DNA from 4 places in the Pseudomonas sp. PGPR N4 genome. Region 3 is predicted to be linked to each of the others. Evidence: predicted binding sites of a transcription regulator. Region 3 holds the regulator's gene; each other region holds the start of a gene.

Evidence for each region. The regulator FliA, encoded in region 3, starts transcription of late flagellar genes. The targets are predictions, from matches to a motif close to CTAAAGTTTNNNNNNNNNNNGCCGNTAA.
Region 1: AC58X1_RS17360 (methyl-accepting chemotaxis protein) is a predicted target of FliA. The motif match lies at 2,884-2,911, and genes of this name have one in related genera.
Region 2: AC58X1_RS14865 (methyl-accepting chemotaxis protein) is a predicted target of FliA. The motif match lies at 2,217-2,244, and genes of this name have one in related genera.
Region 4: motA (flagellar motor stator protein MotA) is a predicted target of FliA. The motif match lies at 3,064-3,091, and genes of this name have one in related genera.

Annotation. Positions count from the first base shown of each region.
Region 1 covers NZ_JCAUKV010000004.1:136,456-143,746, forward strand. The annotation lists gene AC58X1_RS17340 (methyl-accepting chemotaxis protein) at 68-805, opposite strand; partial or broken gene AC58X1_RS17345 (HAMP domain-containing protein) at 932-2,005, opposite strand; gene AC58X1_RS17350 (cell division protein ZapA) at 2,165-2,467, opposite strand; gene AC58X1_RS17355 (hypothetical protein) at 2,464-2,694, opposite strand; gene AC58X1_RS17360 (methyl-accepting chemotaxis protein) at 2,977-4,602, shown strand; gene gbcB (glycine betaine monooxygenase reductase subunit) at 4,633-5,733, opposite strand; gene gbca (glycine betaine monooxygenase oxygenase subunit) at 6,027-7,291, shown strand, end outside.
Region 2 covers NZ_JCAUKV010000003.1:236,406-243,696, reverse strand. The annotation lists gene AC58X1_RS14870 (GNAT family N-acetyltransferase) at 1-392, opposite strand, end outside; gene AC58X1_RS14865 (methyl-accepting chemotaxis protein) at 518-2,158, opposite strand; gene AC58X1_RS14860 (alpha/beta hydrolase) at 2,465-3,373, shown strand; gene AC58X1_RS14855 (autotransporter family protein) at 3,585-5,888, shown strand; gene guaA (glutamine-hydrolyzing GMP synthase) at 6,051-7,291, opposite strand, start outside.
Region 3 covers NZ_JCAUKV010000006.1:247,418-254,708, forward strand. The annotation lists gene AC58X1_RS21245 (chemotaxis protein CheA) at 1-695, opposite strand, end outside; gene AC58X1_RS21250 (protein phosphatase CheZ) at 708-1,496, opposite strand; gene AC58X1_RS21255 (chemotaxis response regulator CheY) at 1,515-1,889, opposite strand; gene fliA (RNA polymerase sigma factor FliA) at 1,994-2,734, opposite strand; gene fleN (flagellar synthesis regulator FleN) at 2,731-3,564, opposite strand; gene flhF (flagellar biosynthesis GTPase FlhF) at 3,657-4,967, opposite strand; gene flhA (flagellar biosynthesis protein FlhA) at 4,979-7,108, opposite strand; gene flhB (flagellar biosynthesis protein FlhB) at 7,202-7,291, opposite strand, start outside.
Region 4 covers NZ_JCAUKV010000002.1:170,937-178,227, forward strand. The annotation lists gene rsgA (small ribosomal subunit biogenesis GTPase RsgA) at 31-1,062, shown strand; gene motB (flagellar motor protein MotB) at 1,122-2,144, opposite strand; gene motA (flagellar motor stator protein MotA) at 2,148-2,999, opposite strand; gene AC58X1_RS10465 (HDOD domain-containing protein) at 3,130-4,665, shown strand; gene AC58X1_RS10470 (rhodanese-like domain-containing protein) at 4,712-5,521, shown strand; gene asd (archaetidylserine decarboxylase) at 5,531-6,394, shown strand; gene serB (phosphoserine phosphatase SerB) at 6,487-7,291, opposite strand, start outside.

The DNA of each region.
Region 1 (7,291 bases), on a different contig from region 3:
GCTTCGCTGGCCTTTCGCGACACAAGGCCGCTCCTACAGGCTCGCGGCAACCCCCGGCGACTGCCCTTTACAGCCTGAAACCACCCATCTGCCGCGCCAGGTCATCGGCCAAGCGGCGCAGTGCCTGGCATTCCTCGCGACAACCAAGCACCTCGGCGGCGGTCTGCCGGGCCAGGTCGGAAATCCCCTGCACGTTGCGATTGATCTCTTCAGTCACCGCTGACTGCTGCTCGGTCGCGGTGGCCACCTGCTGGTTCATGTCACTGATGCGCTCGACCTGATCGGTGATCGCCCCCAGCGAGGCGCCGGTGCGCTGGCTTGCTTCAACCCCGCTACCGGTGGCCAGCTGGCCTGCCTGCATTGACGTCACAGCCACGCCGGCGCCCTGCTTGAGGCGCTGAATCATCTGCTGCACCTGATCGGTAGACAGCTGCGTGCGCCGGGCCAGGGTGCGCACTTCATCGGCGACCACGGCAAAGCCGCGGCCCATTTCACCGGCGCGGGCCGCCTCGATGGCCGCATTGAGGGCGAGCAGGTTGGTCTGCTCGGAAACGCTGCGAATCACCGCCAGTACCTCATCGATCGAGGCCACTTCCTGCGCCAACTGGCCCACCGCCTCGGCGGCCCGGCTGATTTCACCGGACATGCCGTGGATGCCCTGTACCGACTGCTGCACCTGCTGGCGCGCCTGCACCGCTTCGTCACGTGCCGACTGCGAGGCGTACGCCGCATGTCCTGCGTTTTGCGCAACGTCCTGCACAGTCAGGCCCATCTGGTGCACGGCGGTGGCAACCATCTCGGTCATCTGTTGCTGACGTTCCGAGCGGTCGGCGGTGTTGCCGACTACCTGCGTCACCTGTTCGACCGAACGGTGCAGGCGCTCGGTAGTGCTCAGCACCTCGGCGATCAGCGCCCTCTGGCTGTCGAGAAAGCGGTTGAAGCCGCGAGCCAGGTCACCCAGTTCATCCTCGCGGGAATCATCCAGGCGATGGCTCAGGTCGCCGGCGCCGCCACCGATCTGCACCAGCGCCGTGGTCACCTGACGGATCGGGCGCACCAACCCGCGCGCCAGCAGCACCACCAGCAGCAATGAGAGCAAAGCGACTGCCCCACCAATCAAGCTGGTCAACCATACCGCCTGGCGCATCTGCGCGTAGATCTGCGCCTGCGGCACTTCGGCCACCAGCGTCCAGTTGAGATCACGCAGCGGCAGACTCAGGGCCAGATACTGCTCGCCGTCACGTTCGAACTGGCTACGCTGCAGGCCTGCGCCCTGCCCCAGTAAACGCTTGGCGGCGTCGCCACCGACCTGTTCGGCGAGCGTGCGTTTGGCGCTGTATTGGTTGTCCGGGTGGACCTGGATCAGGCCGTCGTTGCGCACCAGCATGACCCTGCCCTGCTCGCCAAAGCTGAAGTCGTGGATCAGCTTGGACAACTCGGTCAGGCGCAAGCCCATGCCGGCGATGCCGACCAGTTGCCCGGCCTTTTCGATGCGGTAGTCGATGAACAGCGCCACCTCGCCGGTGGCGCCATCCACGTCGATATTGATCAGCCGCTCGGCACCACTGTCGATGTAGCCATAGAACCACTGGTCCTTGGGGTTCTGCCGGCCAAGGGTGCGATCCAGGCCTTTCTCGTTGTAGTAGTGGCCGCTCGCAGTGGCGGCGAACAACGCGGTAAACGCATGGTTGCGCTGCTTGGCAGCGTCCAGGTATTCGATGAAGCGCGCCGCCTCGGCGGGATTCTCACCGGCAGCGAGCCAGTCACGCAGCAGGGTATTGCCAGCAATATCGGCGGCCGCCACCAGCGGCTGGCTAAGCATGCGCTCGATATCGTTGCGAATGGCCTCGATGCTGGCCGGCAGAGCGGTGTCGAGCAAATAGCGCTCGGTCAGGCGATTGACCGCCACGGTATAGATCGCAACCACCACCAGGATGCTCACCAACAGGGCCGTGCCCATGCCTGCGATCAACTGCAACTGGATACTTCGCCGCCAGATACGCATACGTTTTCCTCCGCCAGGATTCTTGTTTTTGGAGATTGTATACACTTACGTATCCATTCAATCCAGCAATCATCGACAAATGCTGAACGCAAAACGGGGAACAGCCACGCGTCACCGCATGGCTGCCCCCCGCTCGAATTTTGCCTGTTGGCTGGTGCTTTACTGCTCGCCGATGGTGCGTGCGATGGCATCTACCGTGGCATCGATCTGCGCCTGGGTGCGGGCGAGCGTCACTTGATGCTCTTTTTGCAGTTCGATCTGCCGCGAGCACAGATTCAGCGCCGCCAGCACCAGCAGCTTGTCACCGATCAGGGTCGGGTACTGGCGCTTGGTTTCGTTGAGGGCGGTGTTGAGCATCCGCACAGCCTGCGAGAGGGTCTCTTCCTGGCCTTCAGGGGCCTTGATCGAATAGTCGATACCCAGAATCGACACGACATTGATCGGCTGCGCTTGCAGTTTCATCCGTTGACGACACCTGCGCTGGCGCGCTCAACCAGCGCCTGGATACGCGCAGCAGTGGCGCCGTGTTTCTCTTCCTGTTCCATCAGCGACAGCTGCAGGCTGTCGTTGTCTTCCTTGGCCTGGGCCAGTTCCTGGGCGATGGCAGCGTTCTGCTCGCTCAGCTGGGTGTTTTTCTGCATCAGGTCGTTGACCAGCTGCTCGAGTTGATTCAGGGAAGTTTCCAACATGGGGTATGTCTATCTCGGGTTGTTGCAGAGGGCGCACACGATAAAGAAAAGCACGCGCCCCCGCCATTAAATATCGGGTCAAAAGGCTTCAGCCAGGCCAGATTGACAGGGGATCGGCCACCTTGTTCCGGCCTGGGTCAACCGCCGGTCAGGATTTGTCGCGGCCAACTCGGGCTTTCGCTCATCGAACTCAAGACTGGCCGGTCACGACCGATAGCCATACAGGTCTTATCTCGACGCAAGGATTGCGCGCCCCCTTACCTTGCCTGGATTGTCCAAATCATGTCCCTACGCAATATGAATATCGCCCCGCGCGCCTTGCTCGGGTTTGCCTTGATCGGCGCATTGATGCTTGGCCTTGGCGTATTTTCGCTGGTCCAGATGGGCAAGATTCGCCAGGCGGGTGTCGCCATCGAAAGCATCAACGTGCCGAGCATCAAGACCCTCGATGAGCTGACCGCGCTGAGCCTGCGCTTGCGCACGCTGTCCTATCGTCTGCTGGTCAATCGTGACCCGGCCACTCAGCAAGACACCCTGCGCCTGCTGGACGAGCGCAACGCGCAAATCGACAAGGCCCGGAGCCGTTACCAGACGTTTATCGTCGCCGCCGAAGAACAAGCCGCGTTCGATCAGTACGGCCAGTTGCTGACCCAGTACCGCCAGCTGGAAACCCGCATGCGCAACCTGAGCCAGGCCAACCGCATCGAGGAACTGGCCGACCTGCTCAACCGCGACCTGCTGACCAACTCCGAGCAGATCAACAAGGTCATGAACACCCTGCTGGAAATGAACACCGAGCAGGCGCGCAACGCCAACGCCACCGCCGCCAACCAGTACAGCACGGCGTTCACCCTGGTGATCGGCCTGCTCATCGCCGCCACCGTGCTGACCCTGATCTGCGCATTGCTGTTGACCCGCAGCATCGTCAAGCCGATCGAAGAAGCCTTGCAGGCAGCTGAACAGGTCGCCGACGGCGACCTCACCCACACCATTCGCGCCGAAGGCAGCGACGAAGCAGCGCGCCTGCAGCGAGCCATGGCCCGCATGCAGGAAAAGCTGCGCGACACCCTGCACCTGATCGCCGGCTCCTCTACCCAGCTGGCCTCGGCGGCCGAAGAGCTCAACAGCGTGACCGACGAGAGCGCGCGCGGCCTGCAGCAGCAGAACGCCGAAATCGAGCAGGCCGCCACTGCCGTTACCGAGATGACCAGCGCGGTCGAGGAAGTGGCGCGCAATGCCGTCAGCACCTCGGAGGCTTCGGCTGAAGCCAGCCGTTCCACCAGCGATGGCCGTGACCTGGTACTGGAAACCGTCAGCGCCATTGAGCGCATGAGCGGTGACGTGCAGGGTACTGCCAAGCTGATCACTCACCTGGCCGAACAGTCGCGTGATATCGGCAAGGTACTCGACGTGATTCGCGGCCTGGCCGACCAGACCAACCTGCTCGCCCTCAACGCCGCCATCGAGGCAGCGCGGGCCGGCGAGGCCGGGCGTGGTTTTGCCGTGGTGGCTGACGAAGTGCGTGCACTGGCGCATCGCACCCAGCAGTCGACCAGCGAGATCGAGCGCATGATCGGCACCATCCAGGGCGGCACCGGCCAGGCGGTCGAGTCTATGCGCACCAGCACCGAACGCGCCGAATCGACCCTGAACATCGCCCGCGGCGCGGGCCTGGCGCTGGACACCATCGCCACGGCCGTAGCACACATCAACGAGCGTAACCTGGTCATCGCCAGTGCGGCCGAAGAGCAGGCTCAGGTCGCCCGCGAAGTCGACCGTAATCTGGTCAACATCAACGACCTGTCGGTGCAAAGCGCCACGGGGGCACACCAGACCAGCGCGGCGAGTGCCGAGCTGTCGCGCCTGGCCGTTGACCTCAGCAGCCTGGTTGCACGCTTCCGCGTCTGACCCAGGCTGCAGCGCTCAAGCGGCCTCGGCTTAGTACTCGATACGAACGTCGCCGCGCGGCACGCTGCAGCAGGAGAGGATGTAGCCCTCGGCTTCATCCTCTTCGGTGATGCCGCCGTTGTGCTCCATGTCCACTTCGCCGCCCAGCTTGAGCACCTTGCAGGTGCCGCAGATGCCCATCCCGCAGGCTTTCGGGATCATCAGGCCAACCTTGGCCGCCGCCGCATGCACGGTCTCGCCCGGGGCCACGCGGATGCTCTTCTCGCTGCCGACGAACTCCACCAGGTTCAGATCGGACAGATCCACTTCCGGTGCATCGGCTGCCTGTTCGGCGTGCTCGACAGCGTCGGCCTTGGCCTCCGCCGGGGTCGCGCCAAACGACTCCTCGTGGTAGTTCTTCATGTCGAAGCCGACCGCGTCGAGCATACGCTTGACCGCGCTCATGTACGGCGTAGGCCCGCAGCAGAACACCACGCGCTCCATGTAATCCGGGGCGATCAGCTCCATCAGGCGCTGGTTCAGATACCCCCGATAACCTGCCCACGGCTCGCCCAGCCCGTGCTTCTCACAAATGATGTGCAGGCTGAAGTTGGGGATGCGCGAGGCCATCTGTTCCAGCTCGCGGTGGTAGATGATGTCCTTCGGTGAACGCGCGCTGTGGACGAACACCATGTCGACATTGGCGTTGGTGTCATAGAACCAGCGCGCCATCGACATCACCGGGGTGATACCGACGCCACCGCTAAGGTAGAGCACCTTCGGTGCCGGGAAATCGATTGCGTTGAACAAGCCGACCGGGCCGTGCACCGGCAGTTCGGCGCCTTCGTGCATGGTGTCGTGCAGGTAGTTGGACACATGCCCACCCGGTACCCGCTTGACCGTGATCGAGAAGCTGTACGGCACCGACGGCGAACTGGAGATGGTGTACGAGCGCATCACCTGCTTGCCTTCGATTTCAAGCTCCAGAGTGACGAACTGGCCGGGCTTGAAGAAGAACATGATCGGCTGGTCGGCCATGAAGCAGAAGGTGCGCACATCCCAGGTTTCCTGGATGACCTTGACGCAGCGCACGATGTGGCGGCCGTTGGCCCAGGTCTGGGTGCTGACCGGGTTGAGGAATGTTTCGGACATGTTGTTCTCCAACGGCCGACTACCGGCCTTTTATGGCTCCGATAATGCTCAAGGCCGTGGCCCGGCACATTCCCATCAGCGACATCGGCGTGCTTATCGCGACCAGCCCCGCACGACAAGGGCTGGCGCGTCGGAATTCGATTCGGCCATGTCGCCCATGGATACGGCTCAAGGCGCCCTTGATCGCACACTCCACGGCAAATAGACCTGATGTTTTCTGCACCTGCCTTGCGGCACTAAAACAACGATTAGCCACCTTTCGCCGGCCTTTATCGGCCTTGAGGATTACAACGATGGACGTCACCGCAACCCTGAGCCTGGGCGATCCACTGGAAGCTGCACGCAAGGCCACCGCCGAGATGCTGCAGACCCGCGAGCGCACCTACTCGCTGCCCCAGCCGTTCTACACTGACGAGCGTCTGTTTCAGATCGACATGCAGGAAATTTTCCAGAAGGAATGGCTGATCGCGGGCATGACCTGCGAGATCCCGACCAAGGGCAACTTCCTCACCCTGCAAGTCGGCAAAAACCCGATCATTGTCATCCGCGGCGCCGAAGGCAAGGTGCATGCGTTCCACAACGTCTGCCGCCACCGCGGCTCGCGGCTGTGCACCAGCGAGAAGGGCAAGGTCGCCAAGCTGGTCTGCCACTACCACCAGTGGACCTACGAGCTGGACGGTCGCCTGCTGTTTGCCGGCACCGAAATGGGCGATGACTTCGACATGAAGGAGTACGGCCTCAAGCCGGTCAACGTCAAGGTCGCTGGTGGCTACATCTTCATCAGCCTGGCGCAGAACCCGCCGGCGATCGACGAGTTCCTGGCTACGCTCGACCACTACATGGAACCGTACGACATGGAGAACACCAAGGTGGCGGTGCAAACCACCTTGCTGGAGAAAGCCAACTGGAAGCTGGTGCTGGAGAACAACCGCGAGTGCTACCACTGCTCGGGCTCGCACCCAGAGCTGCTCAAGACCCTGCTCGAGTGGGACGACACCAACGACCCGCGTGCCGATCAGTCGTTCAAGGACCACGTCGCCGCCTGCGCTACGGCCTGGGAAGCGGAAAAGATCCCTTACCTGCACAAGAGCCACGGCCTGCGTAACCGCATCGTGCGCATGCCGCTGCTCAAGGGCACCGTGTCCATGACCATGGACGGCAAGCAGGCGAGCAAGAAGCTCATGGGCCGCATCCAGAACCCGGACCTGGGCTCGATGCGCATCCTGCACCTGCCGCACTCCTGGAACCACTGCATGGGCGATCACATGATTGTCTTCACGGTGTGGCCGATCAGTGCTCAGGAGACCCTGGTCAGCACCAAGTGGCTGGTCCACAAGGACGCTGTTGAAGGCGTTGATTACGACCCAGAGCAGATGCGCAAGGTGTGGGACGCGACCAACGACCAGGACCGCCGTCTTGCTGAAGAGAACCAGCGCGGGATCAACTCCACTGCTTATCAGCCTGGGCCGTACTCCAAGACTTACGAGTTTGGTGTGGTCAACTTCATCGACTGGTACAGCCAGCGCGTGCTGGAAAACCTCGGGGCGGAACCTGCGCC
Region 2 (7,291 bases), on a different contig from region 3:
AATTCGATCGCAGGGGTATTCCAATCCAGCACCGACCATTCAAAGCGTCCGCACCCGCGTGCCACTGCCATCTTCGCCAGATGGCGCAGCAATGCTTTACCCGCGCCTGCACCACGCTGTTGCGGCGACACGTACAGGTCCTCCAGATACAAGCCGTGCTTGCCCAGCCAGGTCGAGTAATTGAAGAAGTACACGGCAAAACCAATCGGCTCGCCGTCCAGCTCGCAGATCAGGCCATGGGTCGTACTGTGCTCGCCGAACAGGCTGCTCTCGATCCCGGCGACGTCGGTCTTGACCTCGTGTTCGGCCTTTTCATAGATCGCCAGTTCAGTGATAAAACGCAGGATCAGCGCAGCATCGGCGCGCTCGGCAGGGCGGATTGTCAGCGTCATTGCGAGGGTTCCGGTAGGGAGTGGCGGCTCAAGCTTAATTGAAAACGCTGCCGACAAGCGCTTGCCAGTCACCTGCATGCCTCCATGCAAGTGACTGGCAAAGCTCAAGCCCTAGTGTTCGCGGCTTACAGCTTGAAGGTGCTGACCAGCTGATTGAACGATACCGCCAGGCGCGACAGCTCCTGGCTGGATGCGCTGGTCTGGTTGGCGCCTGCTGCGGTCTGGGTGGAAAGATCCTGAATGTTGACCAGGTTACGATCCACTTCCCGCGCGACGTTGGCCTGCTCTTCGGATGCGGTGGCGATCAGCATGTTGCGGTCGTTGATGCCAGCGATGTTCTGAGCGATACGCTCAAGCGATTCGCCAGTGGCCTTGGCCAGTTCCTGAGTATTACTGGCCAGGGCACGGCTGTTGCCCATGGCCTTGACCGCGTCGTCGGCGCGCGATTGCACGCTGGCGATCATCGCTTCGATCTCGCCGGTGGAGGCTTGGGTGCGCGCGGCCAGGGCTCTGACTTCGTCGGCCACCACAGCAAAACCGCGGCCCTGCTCACCTGCCCGCGCCGCCTCGATGGCCGCGTTGAGTGCGAGCAGGTTGGTCTGCTCGGCGATACCACGGATGACGTCAAGGACTTTGGCGATATCGCGCACGCTGCCTGCCAACTCATCGACAATCACGGTCGACTGGCCGATCTCGGCATTCACACTGGTGATCGCCTTGACCGCCTCACGCGCCTGATCGCGGCCGCTGGCTGCTTCATTGCTGGTGTGGCGGGAAGCCTCGGAGGTCGATGTGGCGTTGCGCGCCACTTCGTCAACCGCAGCGCTCATTTCGGTGACGGCGGTAGCCGCCAGCTGGATTTCGTCATTTTGACGGACCAGGCCGCGGCTGCTCTCTTCGGTCACCGCGTTGAGCTCTTCGGCCGCCGAAGCCAGTTGATCTGCCGCACTGGCAATCTGCTGGATAGTGCCCTTGAGCCCGCTTTGCATCGCGCCTAACGCCGCGAGCAACTGGCCGCCTTCGTCACGATGGCCGCTTTCAATGGTTTTGCTCAGATCGCCACCGGCAATTCGCTGCGCGTTGCCAACCGCCAATGCGATCGGCGCACTGATCACCCGGCTGATGAAAATACCCAGCAGCAGCGCAGTGATGAAGGAGGCACCGATGCCAAGGTAGAGGTTGAGCTTGGCAGCAGCCTCGCTGTCGCGAGCATCCTGTGCACCTTCACCGATCTGCCGGTTGTTGGACTTGACCATGATCTCCATCTCGTCCATCACGGTGCGATACGCCTGGTGCATTTCTCCAGCCATCAGCTGCTTGGCTGCGGCCAGATCACCACGCTCGATGGTCGCCGCCACACGCTCAATGATGGCCTGATACGCTGGCCAGTCCTTTTCCATGCGATCGCCCGCGGCACGCTCGTCATCCGCCAGCGGTGTGGCGCGGTAAACGGCGAAGGCGCGCTCGCTGGTTTGGCGGTTTTCATTCATGGAAGCAACAATGGCGCTGCGCTCAGCGGCGTCGCTGCCTGCGATGGAAGCTGCCAGCAGACGATACAAATCGCGGTTTTGGGCAATGGCATCGGACCGCGCCTCTGCGGTCTTGGCCACCGACACCAGGTTGTTGCTGAAGACCAACTGCAAGTTTGTAGACAACGAGCCAATTCCCTGGCTACCGATAATCCCAACGATCAACGTGATGGAAGCGCATAGCGCGAATGCAACATACAACTTGGTTGAAATCTTGGCGTCGTGGAACCAGTTCATATACGGACCTGCACGGGGGAGAACGAGCTGCGATCGCCGCGGCGGGCGCATCGTCAGGCTATCGACCGTTCCCAGCAAGCCTGAAGCCCGTGGCGGGCTGTTTATTTCAATCCTGAGCGGGGCGTGTTGGCGTGCCAGGGATCATCTGGCTCTGTAGTATCGGTAGACGTCGCGCAATTTGCACCAACCGAACCAGACTGCCACTCCAAGCAACCATAGAAGTATCAAGATCTTGGCTACTGCAGAGGCCACCTCGATCTGGACGCCGGCGAGCTATTAAATATCAGCCATGGTAATCCACAACCGATGAGCAATAGATACGCCCCCTACTCTCAGGCACTGGTCTACCTCGGTAAAGCCTGGCTGGTGGTCATAAGCGCGCTGCTTGTGGCCTGCCAATCGCCGCGCGAGGCGTTGCAGCACCTAGCTGACGCACAGGGTCGCCAGGTTGAGGTGCTGCCGGGACGCGCCTTCCCGCTGCTGGTACTGACACCGCACGCTGCAGGCAACCAGACTCGCCTGCGCGTCTACCTCGAAGGCGACGGCCATGCCTGGGCCACGGCCAGCCAACCCAGCCTGGATCCGAGCCCGCACAATCTGTTGGTGGCCCGGCTGGCGCTGGCCGACCCGGCACCAAACGCCTACCTGGCACGCCCTTGCCAGTTCGTCATGAGCGCGGCGTGCCGCCCAGAACTGTGGACCAACAGACGGTTTTCTCAGGACGTGGTCACTCGCCTCAGCCAGGCGCTGGACCAATTGAAACAGCGCTATGGCAACCAGGAATTCGAACTGGTGGGGTATTCAGGTGGCGCCGCGCTTGCCTTGCTGTTGGCAGCCCAGCGGACTGATGTGACCCAGGTGCAGACACTGGCTGGCAATCTCAGCCCGCGCTTGTGGGTCGCAATGAAAAACCTGTCGCCACTCGACGGTTCGCTGGAGCCACTGGACTACCGGTCTCAGCTCGCCTCTGTTCCACAGCGGCATCTGGTTGGAACAGCGGACCAGATCATTCCAGCGACTCTGGCTGACAAATACCAACAAGCGCTTGATTCCCCACTCTCCCAAACAGTCCGCATTGACGGCGCCAGCCATGACCAGGGCTGGGAAGCGGCATGGTCTGAGTGGCTTGAAACTCCGCTGAAAAATGAGGCTTGGCAAAAAAAGACTACTGTTGACCATCTCACGAACGGCAAAGTTCCGGTTATTGCTGATTAATCCTGTATTTCTCTAGAAAATAGCTAGCTGGTCGCATTTCTTGGATTTTTCCCCTTAAAAAACCCGATCAAGGATGAATCATTCTAATGGTTTGGTGTAAATTCGCTCGCGCTTGACTCAGCACTTCACTGACAAGCTGGCAGGGATGCCTGAAACAGACGCTGACGCGTAGGTCCTCCCATGTCAGTTTCTGCCCTGTAAGGATACTGCCTTGAACATTTCTCCTATGCGTCGCTCATTGCTCGCGCTCGCCATTGCGGCTACCACGACTACCGCAGCCAATGCCGTTCCCGTGGCCGACGTCAATTACGACCTGAGCACCGGCCAATTCATCAGCATCGATGAGACCTTTGGCAACGCCACTTTCACCGGAACGTCGACGGGCGCAGGTGTATACCTGCAAGATGTGACCCTGGGTGGCAATCTGGTCAATCAGGGCAATATCAACCTGACAACCAAGAGCCTGACCGACTACGCGGGCGGTATCTCCATGACCCTGAGTTCTACCGTCGCTGGTGACGTGGTAAACCAGGGCAACATCACGGTGGACGGCCCCGGCGCGATGGGCTTGGATCTGTACAGAGCGGTCATCGCCGGTGAAGTGAACAACAGCGGCAACATCAACGTCACGGGTGAAAACGCCAACGGCATGATGATCACCTCGACTCAGGCACGCATCAACAACACCGGCATCATTACCGCGCGCGGCCTCGACTCCGCCGGTATCGAGATCGACCACGCTCAGTTCACCGGTCAGATCACCGACGTCTTCAAGACCGACGTCAACAATAGCGGGACCATCTCGGGCGAAGGCTTTGGCATTCACTTCGTCGGCCTGGATCCCGCTGCCGGTTTCGACACCTTCGCCATCACCCAGACAGCTGGCCTGATCGAAGGCGGCGAGGCTGCAATCAAGGCCAATGACGATGCAGCTCCATCGTATTTTTACTGGCAAGGCGGCCAGGTAAAGGGTGATGTACTGGGCTTGAGTGGCGTGCTGGTGCAAGGCGAGGCGATGTTCGATGGCTCGACCATCCGCGCCGGCTTCGTCGATATCGACGGCGGCCGCCTGACCCTGCTACGCCCGCAGACGACGATTGACGGCGACCTCGACATGGACAGCGACACCGCCCGCCTGCGCCTGCTGCTGGACAACGACACCCTGCCGAACAGGCCGATCCTGACTGTCACCGGCAATACCTTCTTCTCCGCCGGCAGCCAGATCGAACTGCAGGCGCGCTCCGACGACTTCCGCACTTCGGCCCAGGGCACCCGCTACACCCTGCTCAACTCCGGCACTTGGGAAGACCCAGAGAACCTCTCGGTGGTCTCCTCCTCGGCGCTGCTTGAAGTGAAGAACTTCGGCATCGAAGGCCAGGATGTGAAAGCTCTGGTTGCCACCCGCAGCGATGAGGTGATCACGGAAAACCTGCTGGAAGCGCGTGGTTCGCGCAACGCAGTGAACGCCATCAAGCCGTTCAAGAACACCGTCATGGGCCAACTGGACGAAAGCGACCCGGTGTTCCAGCGTTTCGCCAACGCCGCCACCAGCGAAGAGCTGGCCAAACTGGCCGAAACCCTGACCCCAGACGTCAGCGGTGGCGCAATCCACGCCGCCACCAACAGCCAGAACCTGGTCGCCGGTGCCATCAACCGCCGTGCCAGCAAGGCGCGTAGCGGTCTGTCATCCGGTGACGTGCTGGCCGAGCAAGGCGTATGGCTGCAAGCGCTGACCAGCGATGCCAACCAGGACCGCCGCCACGGTATCGACGGCTACGACGCCAACACCAACGGCATCGCCGTGGGTGCCGACGGCAAGCTCAACGCCGACACCACCGTGGGCCTGGCCTACAGCTACCTGACCAGCGACGTCAAATCCGACCTGGGCAGCAAAACCGATGTCGAAGGCCATGCACTGACCTTGTACGGCAACTGGACCCACGACAACTTCTTCGTCGACACCTCGCTGATGTATGGCTGGAACGACAACGAGTCCAAACGCTACATTGCCGGCACCCGCGCCAAGGCCAGCTTCGACAGTGAGATCTTCGGCGTCAACGCCCTGGCTGGCTACACCTTCCAGCTCGACAAGCAATGGCTGCTGGAACCTCAGGTCGGTGCACGCTATGCCAACGTGTCGATTGATTCGTACCGTGAAAAAGGCAGCTCGGCCGCCCTCAACGTCGGCAGCCAACGCTACGAAATCGGCGAAATGGGCCTCGGCGCTCGCCTGGCAGCAGCCTTCGATGTAGGTGTGGGCACGCTGGAACCAGAAGCCAAGCTGATGGCCTGGCACGACTTCATCGGCGACAAGACCGCCACCACTTCCACCTTCGTCCTCGGCGGTACGCCGTTCACCACCACCGGTGCGACACCTGCGCGTGATAGCTACGAGCTGGGCCTGGGCGCCAACTACCGCGTCGGCGCGTGGAGCGTGGGCGGTAACTACAGCTACCTGACCAGCAGTGGGTTCGACGCGGATACCTTTACCGCAAACGTGCGTTACGACTTCTGATAGAGGTCTGCGCTTGAAACGACAAAGCCCGCGAATGCGGGCTTTGTCGTTTCAGGCTGTGGTTGACTTGAGGACGCCAGGGCTGCTTCGTAGCCCTCGCTTACCGCCCGCAGATAGAGAAAAACCGGCCTAAGCCGGTTTCTCAATCGCTGCGCTAGCAGATCATTCCCACTCAATCGTCGCCGGCGGCTTGCTCGACACGTCATAAGTAACGCGCGAGATGCCTTCGATCTCGTTGATGATCCGCCCGCTGACCGTTTCCAGCAGCTCGTAAGGCAGGTGTGCCCAACGTGCGGTCATGAAGTCCACGGTCTCGACGGCGCGCAGGGCCACGACCCAGGCGTAGCGACGGCCGTCACCGACCACACCAACCGACTTGACCGGCTGGAACACTACGAAGGCCTGGCTGGTCTTGTGATACCAGTCGGCTTTGCGCAGTTCTTCGATGAAGATGTGGTCAGCGCGACGGAGGATGTCGGCGTATTCCTTTTTCACTTCACCAAGGATACGTACGCCCAGGCCCGGGCCTGGGAACGGGTGGCGGTAGACCATGTCGTACGGCAGGCCGAGCTCCAGGCCGAGTTTGCGCACTTCGTCCTTGAACAGCTCACGCAGTGGCTCGACCAGCTTGAGGTTCATTTCCTCTGGCAGGCCGCCGACGTTGTGGTGCGACTTGATCACGTGGGCCTTGCCGCTCTTGGCGCCAGCCGACTCAATCACGTCGGGGTAGATGGTGCCTTGGGCGAGGAACTGGATGTTTTCCAGTTTGCTGGCTTCGGCATCGAACACGTCGATGAAGGTGCGGCCGATGATTTTGCGCTTTTTCTCCGGGTCGGCTTCGCCTTCCAGGTTGCCCAGGAACTGAGCTTCGGCGTTGGCGCGGATCACCTTGACGCCCATGTTCTCGGCGAACATGGCCATCACTTGCTCACCTTCGTGCAGGCGCAGCAGACCGTTGTCGACGAATACGCAGGTCAGCTGGTCGCCAATGGCGCGGTGCAGCAGCGCAGCAACCACCGACGAGTCGACGCCGCCGGACAGGCCGAGCAGAACGTTGGCAGTGCCGACCTGGGCGCGAACCTGAGCGATGGCATCTTCAACGATGTTGGACGAGGTCCACAGCGCTTCGCAGCCGCAGATATCGAGGATGAAGCGCGACAGGATGCGTCCGCCCTGCTTGGTGTGGGTCACTTCAGGGTGGAACTGCACGCCGTAGTAGCCGCGGCTGTCGTCGAACATGCCGGCGATCGGGCAGCTTGGGGTGCTGGCCAGAACGTGGAAGTTCTCTGGCATGCGGGTGACCTTGTCACCGTGGCTCATCCAGACATCGAGACCGAATACGCCGTCGGCGTCTACATGGTCTTCGATGCCGTCGAGCAGGCGGCTCTTGCCGACCACGTCAA
Region 3 (7,291 bases):
TCGAATTCGTCGTCGGTAATCTCGTCACCGGCTGGCGCTGGCACGACAGCCTCGGGAGCGACCGTGGCCGCCTCGACCGAGAACTGGCCCTTGCCGTGCAGTTGATCGAGCAGAGATTCGAATTCGGCGTCGGTGATTTCATCCGACTCGGCGCTGGCTGCACCTGGCTGCGGTTGTTCAGCAGCCTCGGCCTCGGCCTTGACCGCATCGAGCGAGTCGAGCAGTTGTTCGAACTCGGTGTCGGTGATGTCTTCCTCGACCACCGCTGGCTCAGGCTCGACCACCGCGGCAGGCGCCGGCGCCGCACCCGGCTCGGCCAGACGCGACAGCGCTGCCAGCAACTCGCGGGAAGCCGGGGTCACCTCGGTGCGTTCGCGCACCTGGCCGAACATGCTGTTGACCGAATCCAGCGCTTCCAGAACCACGTCCATCAGCTCGGCGTCGACCCTGCGCTCACCTTTGCGCAGGATGTCGAAGACGTTCTCGGCAATGTGGCAGCACTCCACCAGCTCATTGAGCTGGAGGAAGCCGGCGCCCCCTTTTACAGTGTGAAAACCGCGGAAAATCGCATTGAGCAGGTCGGCATCATCCGGTCGGCTTTCCAGCTCGACCAATTGCTCGGACAACAACTCAAGAATTTCCCCGGCTTCTACCAGGAAATCCTGAAGGATTTCTTCATCGGCGCCGAAGCTCATTAAACGTGCTCCCTAAAAACCAAGGCTGGACAGCAGATCGTCGACATCGTCCTGACCGGACACAACGTCTTCACGCTTATCGGCATGAATCTGCGGACCTTCACCCCGAGTCGGATGTTTTTCTTGATCTTTTTCAGCACGCAACTGATCGTGGTCATGTTCGATACCGGCAAAGCGGTCGACTTGACTGGCCATCAGCACGAGCTTGAGCAGATTGCTTTCGACTTCGGTGACCAACGCGGTGACGCGTTTGATCACCTGGCCGGTCAGGTCCTGATAGTCCTGAGCCAGCAAGATGTCATTGAGGTGCCCGGACACCTTGCGGTTGCCCTCGGCACTGTGCGTCAGGAAACTGTCGACTCGTTTGACCAGATCGCGAAACTCCGGCGCGGCCACTTCACGGCGCATGAAGCGCTGCCAGTCAGTGCTCAGCGCCTGGGCCTCACCGGCCAGGTCGTTGAGTACCGGGGTGCTCGCTTCGACCAGGTCCATGGTGCGGTTGGCGGCACCCTCGGTCAGCTTGACCACGTAGGACAAACGCTCGGTGGCATCGGTGATCTGCGAGACTTCCTCGGCCTGCGGCATTGCCGGGTCGATCTGGAAACTGACGATCGCACTGTGCAGCTCGCGGGTCAGTTTGCCGACTTCCTGGTACAGGCCACGGTCGCGTGTCTGGTTGAGCTGATGAATCAGCTGCACCGCATCGCCAAACCGGCCGCGCTCAAGGCTCTCGACCAGTTCCTGAGCGTGCTTCTTCAGGGTGTTTTCAAACTCACCCAAAGAGTTGTTGTTAGAGTCCATGGCGCCCCCTGGCGTGATTTAGCTATTCACGCGTTCGAAGATCTTTTCGATCTTCTCTTTGAGCACCTGGGCGGTGAACGGCTTGACCACGTAACCATTGACGCCGGCCTGGGCCGCTTCGATGATCTGATCACGCTTGGCTTCGGCAGTTACCATCAGCACCGGCAGATGCTTGAGACGCTCATCGGCACGCACTTTGCGCAGCAGGTCGATGCCGGACATGCCGGGCATGTTCCAGTCGGTGACGAGGAAGTCAAAGTGGCCGCTTTCGAGCATCGGCATGGCGGTCAGGCCATCGTCGGCTTCCTGGGTATTGGTGAAGCCCAGATCACGCAAGAGGTTCTTGATGATCCGCCGCATCGTCGAAAAGTCGTCAACGATGAGGATTTTCATGTCTTTGTTCAATTAGACCTCCAAGCAGTCTTAAACGCGCTCGGCCCCGAGCGCGCATTCAATCAATTCGGTACACCGTCAAAACGACTGCAGCGACCCCGGTTTCAACGCGCTCGCCATTCACCCAGCCGGCTGCGCAGACGTGCCGCGCATTGGCTGTGCAGCTGGCTGACACGCGACTCGCTGACCCCCAGCACCTCACCGATTTCTTTGAGGTTGAGCTCTTCGTCGTAGTACAGCGCCAGCACCAACCGCTCGCGTTCCGGCAGGTTGGCGATCGCATCGGTCAACGCCGTCTGGAAGCGTTCTTCTTCCAGATCACGCGACGGTTCGACCTGCGCACTGGCGCCATCCTCGTGCAGACCTTCATGTTCGCCGTCCTGCAACAGGTCGTCAAAACTGAACAGTCGGCTGCCCAGGGTATCGTTCAGAATCCCGTAATAATCATCGAGACCTAATTGGAGTTCGGCAGCAACCTCGTGATCTTTAGCGTCGCGACCGGTTCTTGCTTCAACAGCGCGCATCGCGTCGCTGACCATACGGGTATTGCGGTGCACCGAACGTGGCGCCCAGTCACCCTTGCGGACCTCGTCGAGCATGGCGCCACGGATGCGGATACCGGCGTAGGTTTCAAAGCTGGCGCCCTTGCTGGCATCGTATTTGTTGGACACTTCGAGCAGGCCGATCATGCCGGCCTGGATCAGGTCCTCGACCTGCACGTTGGCCGGCAAGCGCGCCAGCAGGTGGTATGCGATGCGCTTGACCAGCGGCGCGTAACGCTCGACCAACTCGTACTGGGCGTCCTTGGAAGCCTTGCTGTACATCTGAAAACCGCTTGCACTCATAGCACTGGTCCCGCACTGGTGGGCTGCACCAGGCGCTCGACGAAGAACTCCAGATGCCCACGAGGGTTGGCAGGCAGCGGCCAGCTATCGACCTTCTGCGCGATGGCCTTGAACGCCAGCGCACACTTGGAGCGAGGGAAGGCTTCGTAAACTGCACGCTGCTTCTGCACCGCCTTGCGCACGCATTCGTCGTACGGCACGGCGCCGACGTATTGTAGGGCGACGTCAAGGAAGCGGTCCGTGACCTTGGTCAACTTGGCGAACAGGTTGCGCCCTTCCTGCGGGCTCTGGGCCATGTTGGCAAGGACGCGGAAACGGTTCATGCCATAGTCGCGATTGAGCAGTTTGATCAGCGCGTAGGCGTCGGTGATCGAGGTCGGCTCGTCGCACACCACCAGCAGCACTTCCTGCGCGGCGCGGACAAAGCTCACCACCGAATCGCCGATACCGGCAGCGGTGTCGATGACCAGCACGTCGAGGTTGTCGCCAATCTCGCTGAAGGCCTGGATCAGCCCGGCGTGTTGCGCCGGCTGCAGATGGACCATGCTCTGGGTGCCCGAGGCGGCCGGCACGATGCGTACCCCGCCAGGCCCCTGCAAGAGCACGTCGCGCAACTCGCAGCGGCCTTCGATGACGTCGGCCAGGGTGTGCTTGGGCGTCAGCCCCAGCAGCACGTCGACGTTGGCCAGACCCAGATCGGCGTCCAGCAACATGACCCGGCGGCCGAGTTCGGCCAACGCCAGGGACAGGTTGACTGAAACGTTGGTCTTGCCGACGCCACCTTTGCCACCGGTCACGGCGATAACCTGTACGGGATGCATGCTACCCATATTTGTTCTTTACCTTGTCGCGCTTGAACCGAGGCCACATGGAGGGCTGTGATTAAAGCCCTTGCTGTAGGTACTTTGCATTGTGTTCATCTTCAACCCACGCGTTTGCCGGAGTTGTGGTACAGATCAGCGAACATATCGGCCATGGCCTCTTCGCTGGGGTCTTCCTGCATTTGCACGCTGACGGCGCGGCTGACCAGTTGGTGCTTGCGCGGCAGGTGCAGGTCGTCAGGAATACGCGGGCCGTCGGTAAGATAGGCCACGGGCAGTTCATGACTGATCGCCAGGCTCAGTACTTCACCGAGACAAGCGGTTTCATCAAGCTTGGTCAGGATGCAGCCAGCCAGGCCACAGCGCTTGTAGCTGTGATAGGCGGCGGTCAGCACCTGTTTCTGGCTGGTGGTTGCCAGGACCAGATAATTCTTCGAAGCGATACCACGCCCGGCGAGCGTCTCCAGCTGCATGCGCAGGGCCGGATCACTGGCCTGCAGGCCGGCGGTATCGATCAGCACCACACGCTTGCGCAGCAGCGGCTCCAGGGCCTGAGCGAGGGACTCGCCCGGGTCGACGTAGGTCACCGACACGTTGAGGATGCGGCCCAGGGTCTTGAGTTGCTCCTGAGCGCCGATACGGAAGCTGTCCATGCTCACCAGCGCCAGGTTCTGCGCGCCGTACTTGAGCACATAACGCGCTGCCAGCTTGGCCAGGGTGGTGGTCTTGCCCATGCCGGCCGGGCCAACCATGGCAATTACTCCGCCCTCCTCGATCGGTTCGATCTCGGGTACATCGATCATTCGCGCCAGGTGCGCGAGGATCATCCGCCAGGCTTGCCGCGGCTCGTCGATTTCGCCGGTCAGGTCGAGCAGTTCACGGGCCAGCGCACCGGTCAGGCCAACACGCTGCAGGCGCCGCCAGAGGTTGGCCTGCAGCGGTTTGCTGCCCTGCAACTGGCTCCAGGCAAGCGAGCCGAGCTGTACTTCGAGCAGTTCACGCAGGCCGGACAGCTCCGAGCGCATGGCATCGAACAGGCGCGGATCAACCGGCGCCACTGCCGGCGCAGCCGGGGCGGCGGGCTGCTCGACGTGCGGCTCGACCAAGGGCTCGGAAGCGGTCAGCGAGAGGCCGGCAAACAACTGACGGTTGCCGTCATCGGCATCGCTGCGGCTGCTCAGTTCGGCCTGGGCGGTAGCGATGCGCGACTGGGTCTTGCGCAGCTCGTCTTCAAGCTCAGGGTTGGGCACCCGCGGCGCCAGCGCCGACAGCTTGTAGTCCAGTGCAGCGGTCAGCTCAACGCCGCCGGCGATGCGCCGGTTACCGATGATAGCGGCATCGGAGCCAAGCTCATCGCGGACCAGCTTCATGGCCTGACGCATATCTGCGGCGAAAAAACGCTTAACTTGCATACTCCACTACCTCAGCCGTTCGGGCCCACGGTGGCAACGATGGTGACTTGCTTGTTGTCAGGTATTTCCTGATACGCCAAAACATGCAAATTCGGTACAGCCAGGCGGCCGAAGCGCGACAGCATTGCCCGGATCGGGCCGGCTACCAGAAGGATAGCTGGCTGACCTTGCATCTCCTGACGCTGGGCCGCTTCGATAAGCGAACGCTGTAGCTTTTCGGCCATGCTCGGTTCAAGAAGAACACCATCTTCCTGACCTTGCCCGGCCCTTTGCAGACTATTGAGCAAAATCTGTTCCAACCTTGGCTCCAAGGTGATAACAGGCAGCTCGGACTCAACGCCGACAATGCTTTGCACGATGGCGCGACACAATCCGACGCGCACTGCGGCGACCAGCGCGGCATTATCTTGACTCTTGCCAGCGTTGTTGGCGATAGCTTCGGCAATGCTGCGGATATCGCGCACCGGCACTTGCTCGGAGAGCAGAGCTTGCAAGACCTTGAGCAGCCCCGACAAGGAAATGACACCCGGCACCAGCTCCTCGGCAAGCTTCGGCGAGGCCTTGGCCAGCACCTGCAACAGTTGTTGGACTTCCTCGTGACCGATCAGTTCGTGGCAGTGCTTTTGCAGAATCTGGTTCAAATGGGTCGCCACCACAGTGCTGGCATCGACCACGGTGTAGCCCAGCGACTGCGCCTGCGCGCGCTGGCCGATGTCGATCCAAACTGCCTCCAGGCCGAACGCCGGGTCACGCGCGGCGATACCATTGAGGGTACCGAACACCTGGCCTGGGTTGATTGCAAGCTCGCGGTCCGGGTAGATCTCGGCTTCCGCGAGGATTACCCCCATCAGGGTCAGACGATAGGCACTTGGCTGCAGGTCGAGGTTGTCGCGGATGTGTACGGTCGGCATGAGGAAGCCCAGATCCTGCGAGAGCTTCTTGCGCACGCCCTTGATCCGCGCCAGCAACTGGCCGCCCTGGTTGCGGTCGACCAGCGGGATAAGCCGATAGCCTACTTCCAGGCCGATCATGTCAATCGGAGTGACGTCGTCCCAGCCCAGCTCCTTGGTGTCCATTGCGCGCTGCGGAGATGGCAGCAGATCCTGCTGGCGCTGCACTTCTTCCAGCGCCTTGACCGCCTTGACCTGCTGCTTGCGCCAGACCAGATAGGCACCACCCGCCGCCAGCACACCGAGGCTGAGGAAGGCCACATGCGGCATCCCCGGGACCAGGCCCATGACAATCATGATGCCGGCCGACACGCCCAAGGCTTTTGGCGAGTCGAACATCTGCCGGTTGATCAGCTTGCCCATGTCCTCGGAGCCCGAGGCGCGCGTCACCATGATTGCGGCGGCGGTGGACAACAGCAAGGATGGCAACTGCGCCACCAAACCGTCACCAATGGTCAGCAGCGCGTAGACCTTACCGGCCTCCCCGCCCGACATGCCGTGCGAGAGGATACCGATCAGCACGCCGCCGATGAGGTTGATGAACAGGATCAGCAGGCCGGCAATGGCGTCGCCGCGAACGAACTTGCTGGCACCGTCCATAGAGCCGTAGAACTCGGCTTCCTGGGCGACTTCGGCGCGGCGCGCCTTGGCCTGGGCCTGATCGATCAGGCCGGCGTTGAGGTCGGCGTCGATCGCCATCTGTTTGCCGGGCATGGCATCGAGGGTGAAGCGCGCGCTGACTTCAGAGATACGCCCGGCGCCCTTGGTCACCACCACGAAGTTGATGATCATGAGGATGGCGAACACCACGGCACCGACCACGTAGTTGCCGCCGATCACCACCTCACCAAAGGCCTGGATGACCTTGCCCGCCGAGCCATGGCCCTCGTGGCCGTGCAGCAGCACCACCCGCGTCGAGGCGACGTTGAGCGCCAGGCGCAACAGCGTCGCTACCAGCAGAATGGTCGGGAACGCGGCGAAGTCCAGCGGCCGCAGGGCATATACGCAGACCAGCAGCACCACCAGCGACAGGGCGATGTTGAAGGTGAAGAACACGTCGAGCAGGAACGGCGGGATCGGCAACATCATCATTGCCAACATCACCAACAGCAACAACGGCACACCCAGGTTGCCCCGACCGAGTCCGCTCAGGTTGCTGCGCGCGTTGCTGATTAACTGACTGCGATCCACCGCGATTCCTCTTCAAGCAAAACTTTGACGCCTGTAGAGCGCCTGCGCTGCCTTTGCAAGAAGCTGTCCAACTTTGCCAACGGATGCCTGCGATCAGCTATCGCGGCGCAGATCGTCCGGAATCGGCAGGTCTTTGTTCAGCGGATCAGGGCGCTTGCCCTTGCCGGCGCGGTGCTGGCGGAC
Region 4 (7,291 bases), on a different contig from region 3:
TTTCCAACCGCAAGCCACCACGGAACATTCATGGCCAAACGCCAGCTCAACCGCCGCCAAAACTGGCGCATCGAAAAAATCCAGGGCGAACGCGCCGAGCGCGCCGCCAAACGCGAGCAGCACGTCTTGCAGGAACTGGAAGGCGGCGACCTCGGACCCGAGCAATTCGGCCTGGTCATCGCCCACTTTGGCGTCCAAGTCGAAGTCGAAGCCCAGGACGGCGACACAGTTGGCCAGATCTTCCGCTGCCACCTGCGCGCCAACCTGCCTGCACTGGTCACCGGTGACCGCGTGGTATGGCGAGCAGGCAACCAGGGCATCGGCGTCATCGTCGCGCAACTACCGCGCTCGACCGAGCTGACCCGCCCCAACAACCAGGGCGTGCTCAAGCCGGTAGCCGCCAACGTCGATCTGATCGTGATCGTCTTTGCCCCCGCCCCTGAGCCCCACGCCAACCTGATCGACCGCTACCTGGTCGCCGCCGAGCACGCCGGCATTCGCCCGTTGCTGTTGCTGAACAAGGCCGACCTGATCAACGAGCAAAATGCACCGGCGCTGAATGCCTTGCTCGAGGTCTATCGCGACCTGGGCTACCCCCTGCTGGAGGTGTCGGCGCACCACGGCGACGGCATGCAGCAGTTGCAGAAAATGCTCGATGGCCACGTCAGCGTGTTTGTCGGCCAGTCCGGTGTCGGCAAGTCGTCGCTGGTCAACAGCCTGCTGCCGCAGGCGCACACGCGGGTGGGTGATCTGTCCGAGTGGTCTGGCCAGGGTACCCATACCACCACCACGGCGCGGCTTTATCACTTCCCCAACGGCGGTGACCTGATCGACTCCCCCGGTATCCGTGAATTCGGCCTGGTGCACGTCAGCCGCGATGATGTCGAAGCCGGCTTCATCGAGTTCAGCGAACTGTTCGGCACCTGTCGCTTTCGCGACTGCAAGCACGACCGCGAGCCAGGCTGCGCCTTGCTCAAGGCGCTGGACGAAGGCCGGATCAAGCCACAGCGTATGCACAGCTACCGCTCGATCATCGCCAGCCTGACCGATGACAGCTATTAACAGCTGGGGCAGGTAAGTCGGGGCTGCTTTGCAGCCCTTTTTTGCTGTGCCGCAGGCGGTTATTCCTTCGGCTCGTCCATCTTCAAGGTACCGTCCTCGAAGATATTGAGCTTCTGCCGTAGCTCACGCGGCTGCATCGGCGCCTCGCCGGCACCAGCGGGCGCTGCTGCACCTGGCGCTGCCGAGCCTGGCGCCGCGGGTGCGTCAGATGCCGGCGGTGCATCCGGAGTGCCCTGCTCGCCCTCGATATTGCGCTGGGCCTTCTTGGTCAGAACGATGATATCGATGCGCCGGTTGACCGGGTTGAACGGGTTCTTGCGATCGAACAGCGACGACGAGGCATAACCCACCACCCGCGCCACCTGATCATCCGGATAGCCACCCGCCACCAGCGCACGTCGCGCAGCGTTGGCACGGTTGGCCGACAGCTCCCAGTTGCCGTAGTCACCGCTGCCGGCATAGGCCTTGGCATCGGTGTGGCCGCTGACGCTGATCTTGTTCGGCACCGCCTTGATGGTGTCGGCCATGGCCAGCAGAATGTCCTCGAAGTACGGCTGCAAACGCGCGCTGCCGATGTCGAACATCGGCCGGTTCTCGGCATCCATGATCTGGATACGCAGGCCGTCCTGGGTGATCTCGAACAGGATCTGATCCTTGAACTTCTGCAGTTGCGGGTTTTCTTCGACCTTGTTCTGCAGCTCCTGCAAGAGCAGGTTCAGGCGTTCCTTTTCAACCTGCTCGGCCATGGTCTCGACCTGATCCTTGTCCAGCTGCACACTGGTGTCGGGCGTCGGCTCGGACTTCACCTCAGGGTTGATGGTCTTGTCCGGCGCCAGCTCCGGCGAGCCACCCAGGTCAATCACATAGGGCGTGCCGCTTTCGGAGAAGCCGATCGGGTCCTTGAAGTAGCCGGCGATGGCGATCTTCTGCTCTGGGGTGGCCGTCGACATCAGCCACAGCACCAGGAAGAACGCCATCATCGCCGTCGCGAAGTCGGCAAAGGCGATCTTCCAGGCGCCGCCATGGTGACCGCCGCCAAAGCGCTTGACGCGCTTGATGATTATCGGCTGATTGTTTTCCATGAATCAGCGACCGCGAACTGCTTGTTCCAGCTCGGCGAAGCTCGGACGGTGCTTGGGGTACAGCACCTTGCGCCCGAATTCCACGGCCAGTGACGGCGGCATGCCCGAGGCCGAAGCCACCAGCGACGCCTTGATCGACTCGTACAGATTGACCTCTTCCTTGGCATCGTGAGCCAGGCAGGTAGCCAGTGGGCCGAAGAAACCGTACGCAGCAAGAATACCGAAGAAGGTACCCACCAGCGCCGCACCTACGTGCATGCCGATGGCAGCCTGGTCGCCCTCACCCAACGAGGCCATGGTGACGACGATACCCAGTACCGCCGCAACGATACCGAAGCCAGGCATGCCGTCGGCGATCCCGGTGACCGCGTGCGAAGGGTGGTCGAGTTCTTCCTTGAGGCTCAGCAGCTCCATGTCGAACAGGCCTTCGAGCTCGTGCGGAGCCATGTTGCCGGTGGACATGATGCGCAGGTAGTCACAGATGAACGCAGTCATGCGCTCATCACCCAGCACTGCCGGGTACTTGGCGAAGATCGGGCTGGCCGAGGCGTCTTCGATATCGCCTTCGATCGCCATCATGCCTTCGCGGCGGCTCTTGTTGAGGATCTCGTAGACCAGGCCCAACACCTCCAGGTAGAAGGTATGGGTGAAGCGCGAGCCGAACATCTTCATCGACTTCTTGATCACGTGCATGGTCATGTAGCCAGGGTTGGCCTGCAGGAACGCGCCAAACGCAGCCCCGCCAATGATGAGCACTTCGAACGGCTGGATCAGCGCCGCAATCTTGCCGTGGGAAAGCACGTAGCCTGCGATCACGCTCGCGAAGACGACGATGATGCCGATAATTTTAGCCATAGGTTCAAAGCACTTGAAGTCGAGGTCAGGGTCGGGGACGGGAGCTTGAAAACTCTTCTTCTACTTATCGGCAGAACTGCGCCAGACTATAGCCACTCCAAGTGAAAAGCCAGTTCGGACTGATGTCAAAATGCCAATTGAAACCAAGGTACCAAGTCAGACGCCACGCACTTTAGACCGCTGGATAAAACTGCTGGATGACGTGCGCCTGCCCGTGCCCAAGGAAAGCCACGACCGGGTACTGGCGGCCATCAATGACAACCGTCGGTCATTGCGCGACATCGCCGAACTGATGCAGGACAGCCCCGCCTTGGTGCTGTCGGTCATGCGTGAGGCCAATCACTCGGCCAACGCCAGCCAGGCCGAGCCGGCCGAGAGCCTCGAAGTTGCCCTCAATCGCCTCGGACTTGAGCGCAGCGCACAGCTGCTGGCGCGCCTGCCGGCCTTGCCCGGCGATGACATTCCGCCGGTACTGCGCCAGTTTCTGTTGATCAGCCAGCATGCCGCGCAGCAGGCCAGTGGCCTGTTCGCCAGCCGCCTGGCGCGGCTGTGGCAGGAGATTCACTGGGGCAGCCTGCTGTTCCTGTCGCCGCTGTGGCCGATGGCCGTGACCTACCCCAAGCTGCTCGACACCTGGGAGCTGCGGGTTATCCACAAGGGCGAAAACGCTGCCGAGGTCGAGATCGAGCTGTTTGGCGTACGCCTGATGGAGCTGTGCCAGGCGGTCGCCCTGCACTGGCGCCTGCCGGAGTGGGTAACCCAGGGCTACCGCCTGCTTACCAGCGAACGCGAACAATTGGCTCAGGTATTCAACATTGCCCGCGAGACGGACAGCCTCGAGCAGCAGCATCGGCTGGATGAAGAACCAGGCCTGCGCCGCTGGTTCAACCAACCGGCCAACACCGTATTGCTGGCCAACGGCCTGGCACTGGCGGCGCAAGTCGGCTGGGACAACCCGCACCTGCTGCGCTGGCAACTGCTGACCGCGCTGTATTTGCAGACCTCGCTGGACGACGTCCAGCAGCAGGTTCACCAGCAAGCCGCAGCGAGTGCCCGCCATCACGCCCGCCACGCCCTGTTCCACCCGGCCGAAGCGTTGATCTGGCCATGGCAGCAGCGCCGTCCGCACCCGGACATGCTCACACCACCGCCGCCGCCTGCAGAAAACCTGGAGCGCTGGCGCTCGCTGTGCGCCGAAATGCTGGCCCAGCCCAGCCGCTTCAGCAATGCCGTGCACCTGGCTACCCACGCCCGCGATGCACTGCTCGCCTGCGGCATGCAGCGGGTACTGCTGCTGACCTACGACAAGGCTACTGATGCCTTGCGCGTGCAGCAGACTGCTGGCCTGCCCAAGGAAGCAGCTGCACTGAACCTGGCAGTCAAACAGAACAAACTGTTAAAACGCTTGACCAGTCAGGCCGGGCAATTGCGCCTGACGCCGGACAACCACGCCCAGTTCGCCGCCCTGCTGCCAGCGCCGATCAATGCCCTGTTCCCCAGCGAGCACCTGCTGCTGCGCTCGCTGGCGGTCAATGGCCAGGTGATCATGCTGCTGCTTGCCGATCAGGCGGGCCGCCCGCTGGCCGACGTCAGCGTGCAGGCACTGGGCAAGACCGCCCAGTGTATCGAGCGCGCTCTGGCTACCTTCGCCACCCGCAGTAGCTGAGCCTTACGCTACAATCGCCCCCTCGCGTTCCACCTGGAGACTGTGGATGACTGATTTTTCCGGCTTGCCGCTGGTTATCGAAGCGCAAGACCTGTTGCCACGCCTGGGTTCGCCCGCGCTGATCGTGGTCGACCTGACCAGCGCCAACCGCTATGGCAGCGGCCACGTACCCGGTGCGCGCTTCGTCGACCCCAAGCGTAGCCAGCTGGGCCAACCGCCGGCGCCTGGGCTACTGCCGGCGCGCGCCGACCTGGAAAAGCTGTTCGCCGAACTCGGCCATCGTGACGATGCCGTCTATGTGGTTTACGACGACGAAGGCGGTGGCTGGGCCGGGCGTTTCATCTGGCTGCTGGATGTCATCGGTCATGCGCAGTATCACTACCTCAACGGTGGTATCCAGGCCTGGCCGGCTGATCAGCTGTCGACCGAGACGCCCGCCAGCGCCACCGGCTCGGTCAGCCTGACCATAAACGACGAGCCGACCGCCACCCGCGAATACCTGCAGAGCCGCCTCGGCGCTGCCGACCTGGCCATCTGGGACGCTCGCGCGCCGGGTGAATATCGGGGCGAGAAAGTGCTCGCGGCCAAGGGCGGGCACATCCCCGGCGCCGTCAACTTTGAGTGGACCGCAGGCATGGACATGAATGACCACCTGCGCATCCGCAAGGACATGGCCGAGATCCTGCAAAATCTGGGTATCACTCCCGACAAGGAAGTGATCACCCATTGCCAGACCCATCACCGTTCAGGCTTTACCTATCTGGTGGCCAAGTCCCTCGGCTACCCCCGGGTCAAGGCGTACGCCGGCTCGTGGGGCGAATGGGGCAACCATCCGGACACGCCCGTAGAGGTTTAAGGAAATTCAATGAAATCGCGTTTGTTCATCATCAGTCAGTACCTGCTGCCGCACCATCTGCTGTCACGCCTGGCCGGTTGTGTTGCCGAGTGCCGCGCGCGCTGGTTCAAGAATGCCTTCACCGCCTGGTTCGCCAAGCGTTATCAGGTCGACATGTCCGAAGCGCTGGTCGAAGACCTCAGCGCCTATGAGCACTTCAACGCCTTCTTCACCCGCGCCCTGAAGCCAGGTGCGCGCCCGCTGGATGAAACTCCAGGGGCCATTCTGTGCCCGGCCGATGGTGCCGTCAGCCAACTCGGCCCGATCGAGCACGGCCGCATCTTCCAGGCCAAGGGCCATGGTTACAGCGCGCTGGAGCTGCTCGGCGGCGATCCGGCGCTGGCCGCACCGTTCATGGGCGGCGAGTTCGCCACCATCTACCTGTCGCCGAAGGACTACCACCGCGTGCACATGCCGCTGGCCGGCACCCTGCGCGAGATGGTCTACGTGCCAGGCCGGCTGTTCTCGGTCAACCAGACCACTGCCGAAAACGTACCGGAGCTGTTTGCCCGCAACGAGCGCGTGGTCTGCCTGTTCGATACCGAGCGCGGGCCGATGGCCGTGGTGCTGGTCGGGGCGATGATCGTGGCTTCGATCGAAACCGTCTGGGCCGGGCTGGTCACGCCGCCCAAGCGTGAGCTGAAGACCTTCCGCTACGACGAAGCCAGCCGCACACCGATCCACCTGGAAAAAGGCGCCGAACTGGGCCGTTTCAAGCTGGGCTCCACTGCCATCGTGCTGTTTGGCCCGGAGCAGGTGAAGTGGGCTGAAAGCCTCGGTGCCGGCTCTGCCGTGCGCATGGGTGAACTGCTGGCGGTACCGACCGCAGTCTGATCCGCCGCCTAATAAAAGGCCCCGCATGGCGCAAACCATGCGGGGCCTTTTAGTTTGTCGGAGCCGCAAAAGCGGCCCCTTACAGCCTCAGATCAGCCGCGAGCGTCGCGGTCGCGCAAGCCGAGCAGATACAGCACTCCATCCAGACCAAGGGTCGAGATCGCCTGTTTGGCCGACTGGCGCACCAGTGGTTTGGCGCGGAAGGCCACGCCCAGCCCTGCCAGCGACAGCATGGGCAGATCGTTGGCGCCGTCGCCTACAGCGATGGTTTGTGCCAGTTGCAGGCCTTCCTTGCTGGCCAGCTCCTGCAACAGGTCAGCTTTACGCTGGGCATCGACAATTGGCTCGATGGCCACGCCTGTGACCTTGCCGTCGACCACTTCCAGCTCGTTGGCGAACACATAGTCGATACCCAGCCGCGCCTGTACCTGCTTGGCGAAGTAGGTAAAGCCACCGGACAGGATGGCGGTCTTGTAACCCAGGCGCTTGAGCTCGGCGAACAGGTTTTCGGCGCCCTCGGTCAAGCGCAGCGATGCGCCGATCTCGTCCAGTACCTTAACGTCCAGGCCTTTGAGCAACGCCATGCGCTCCTTGAAGCTGGCGCGAAAATCCAGCTCGCCGCGCATGGCCCGCTCGGTAATGGCGGAAACCTGCTCGCCGACGCCGGCGGCCTTGGCCAGCTCGTCGATGACTTCGGCTTCGATCAGCGTCGAATCCATGTCGAACACCGCCAGCCGGCGGTTGCGGCGGAACAGGTCATCCTTCTGGAAGGCGATATCCACGGCCAGCTCTTCAGACAACGTGAAGAACGCGGCACGCAGGGCCTGAGCATCACTCGGCTCGCCGCGCACAGAAATCTCCAGACACGCTTTGCCGTGCTCGCTGTCGGCGTTCAGC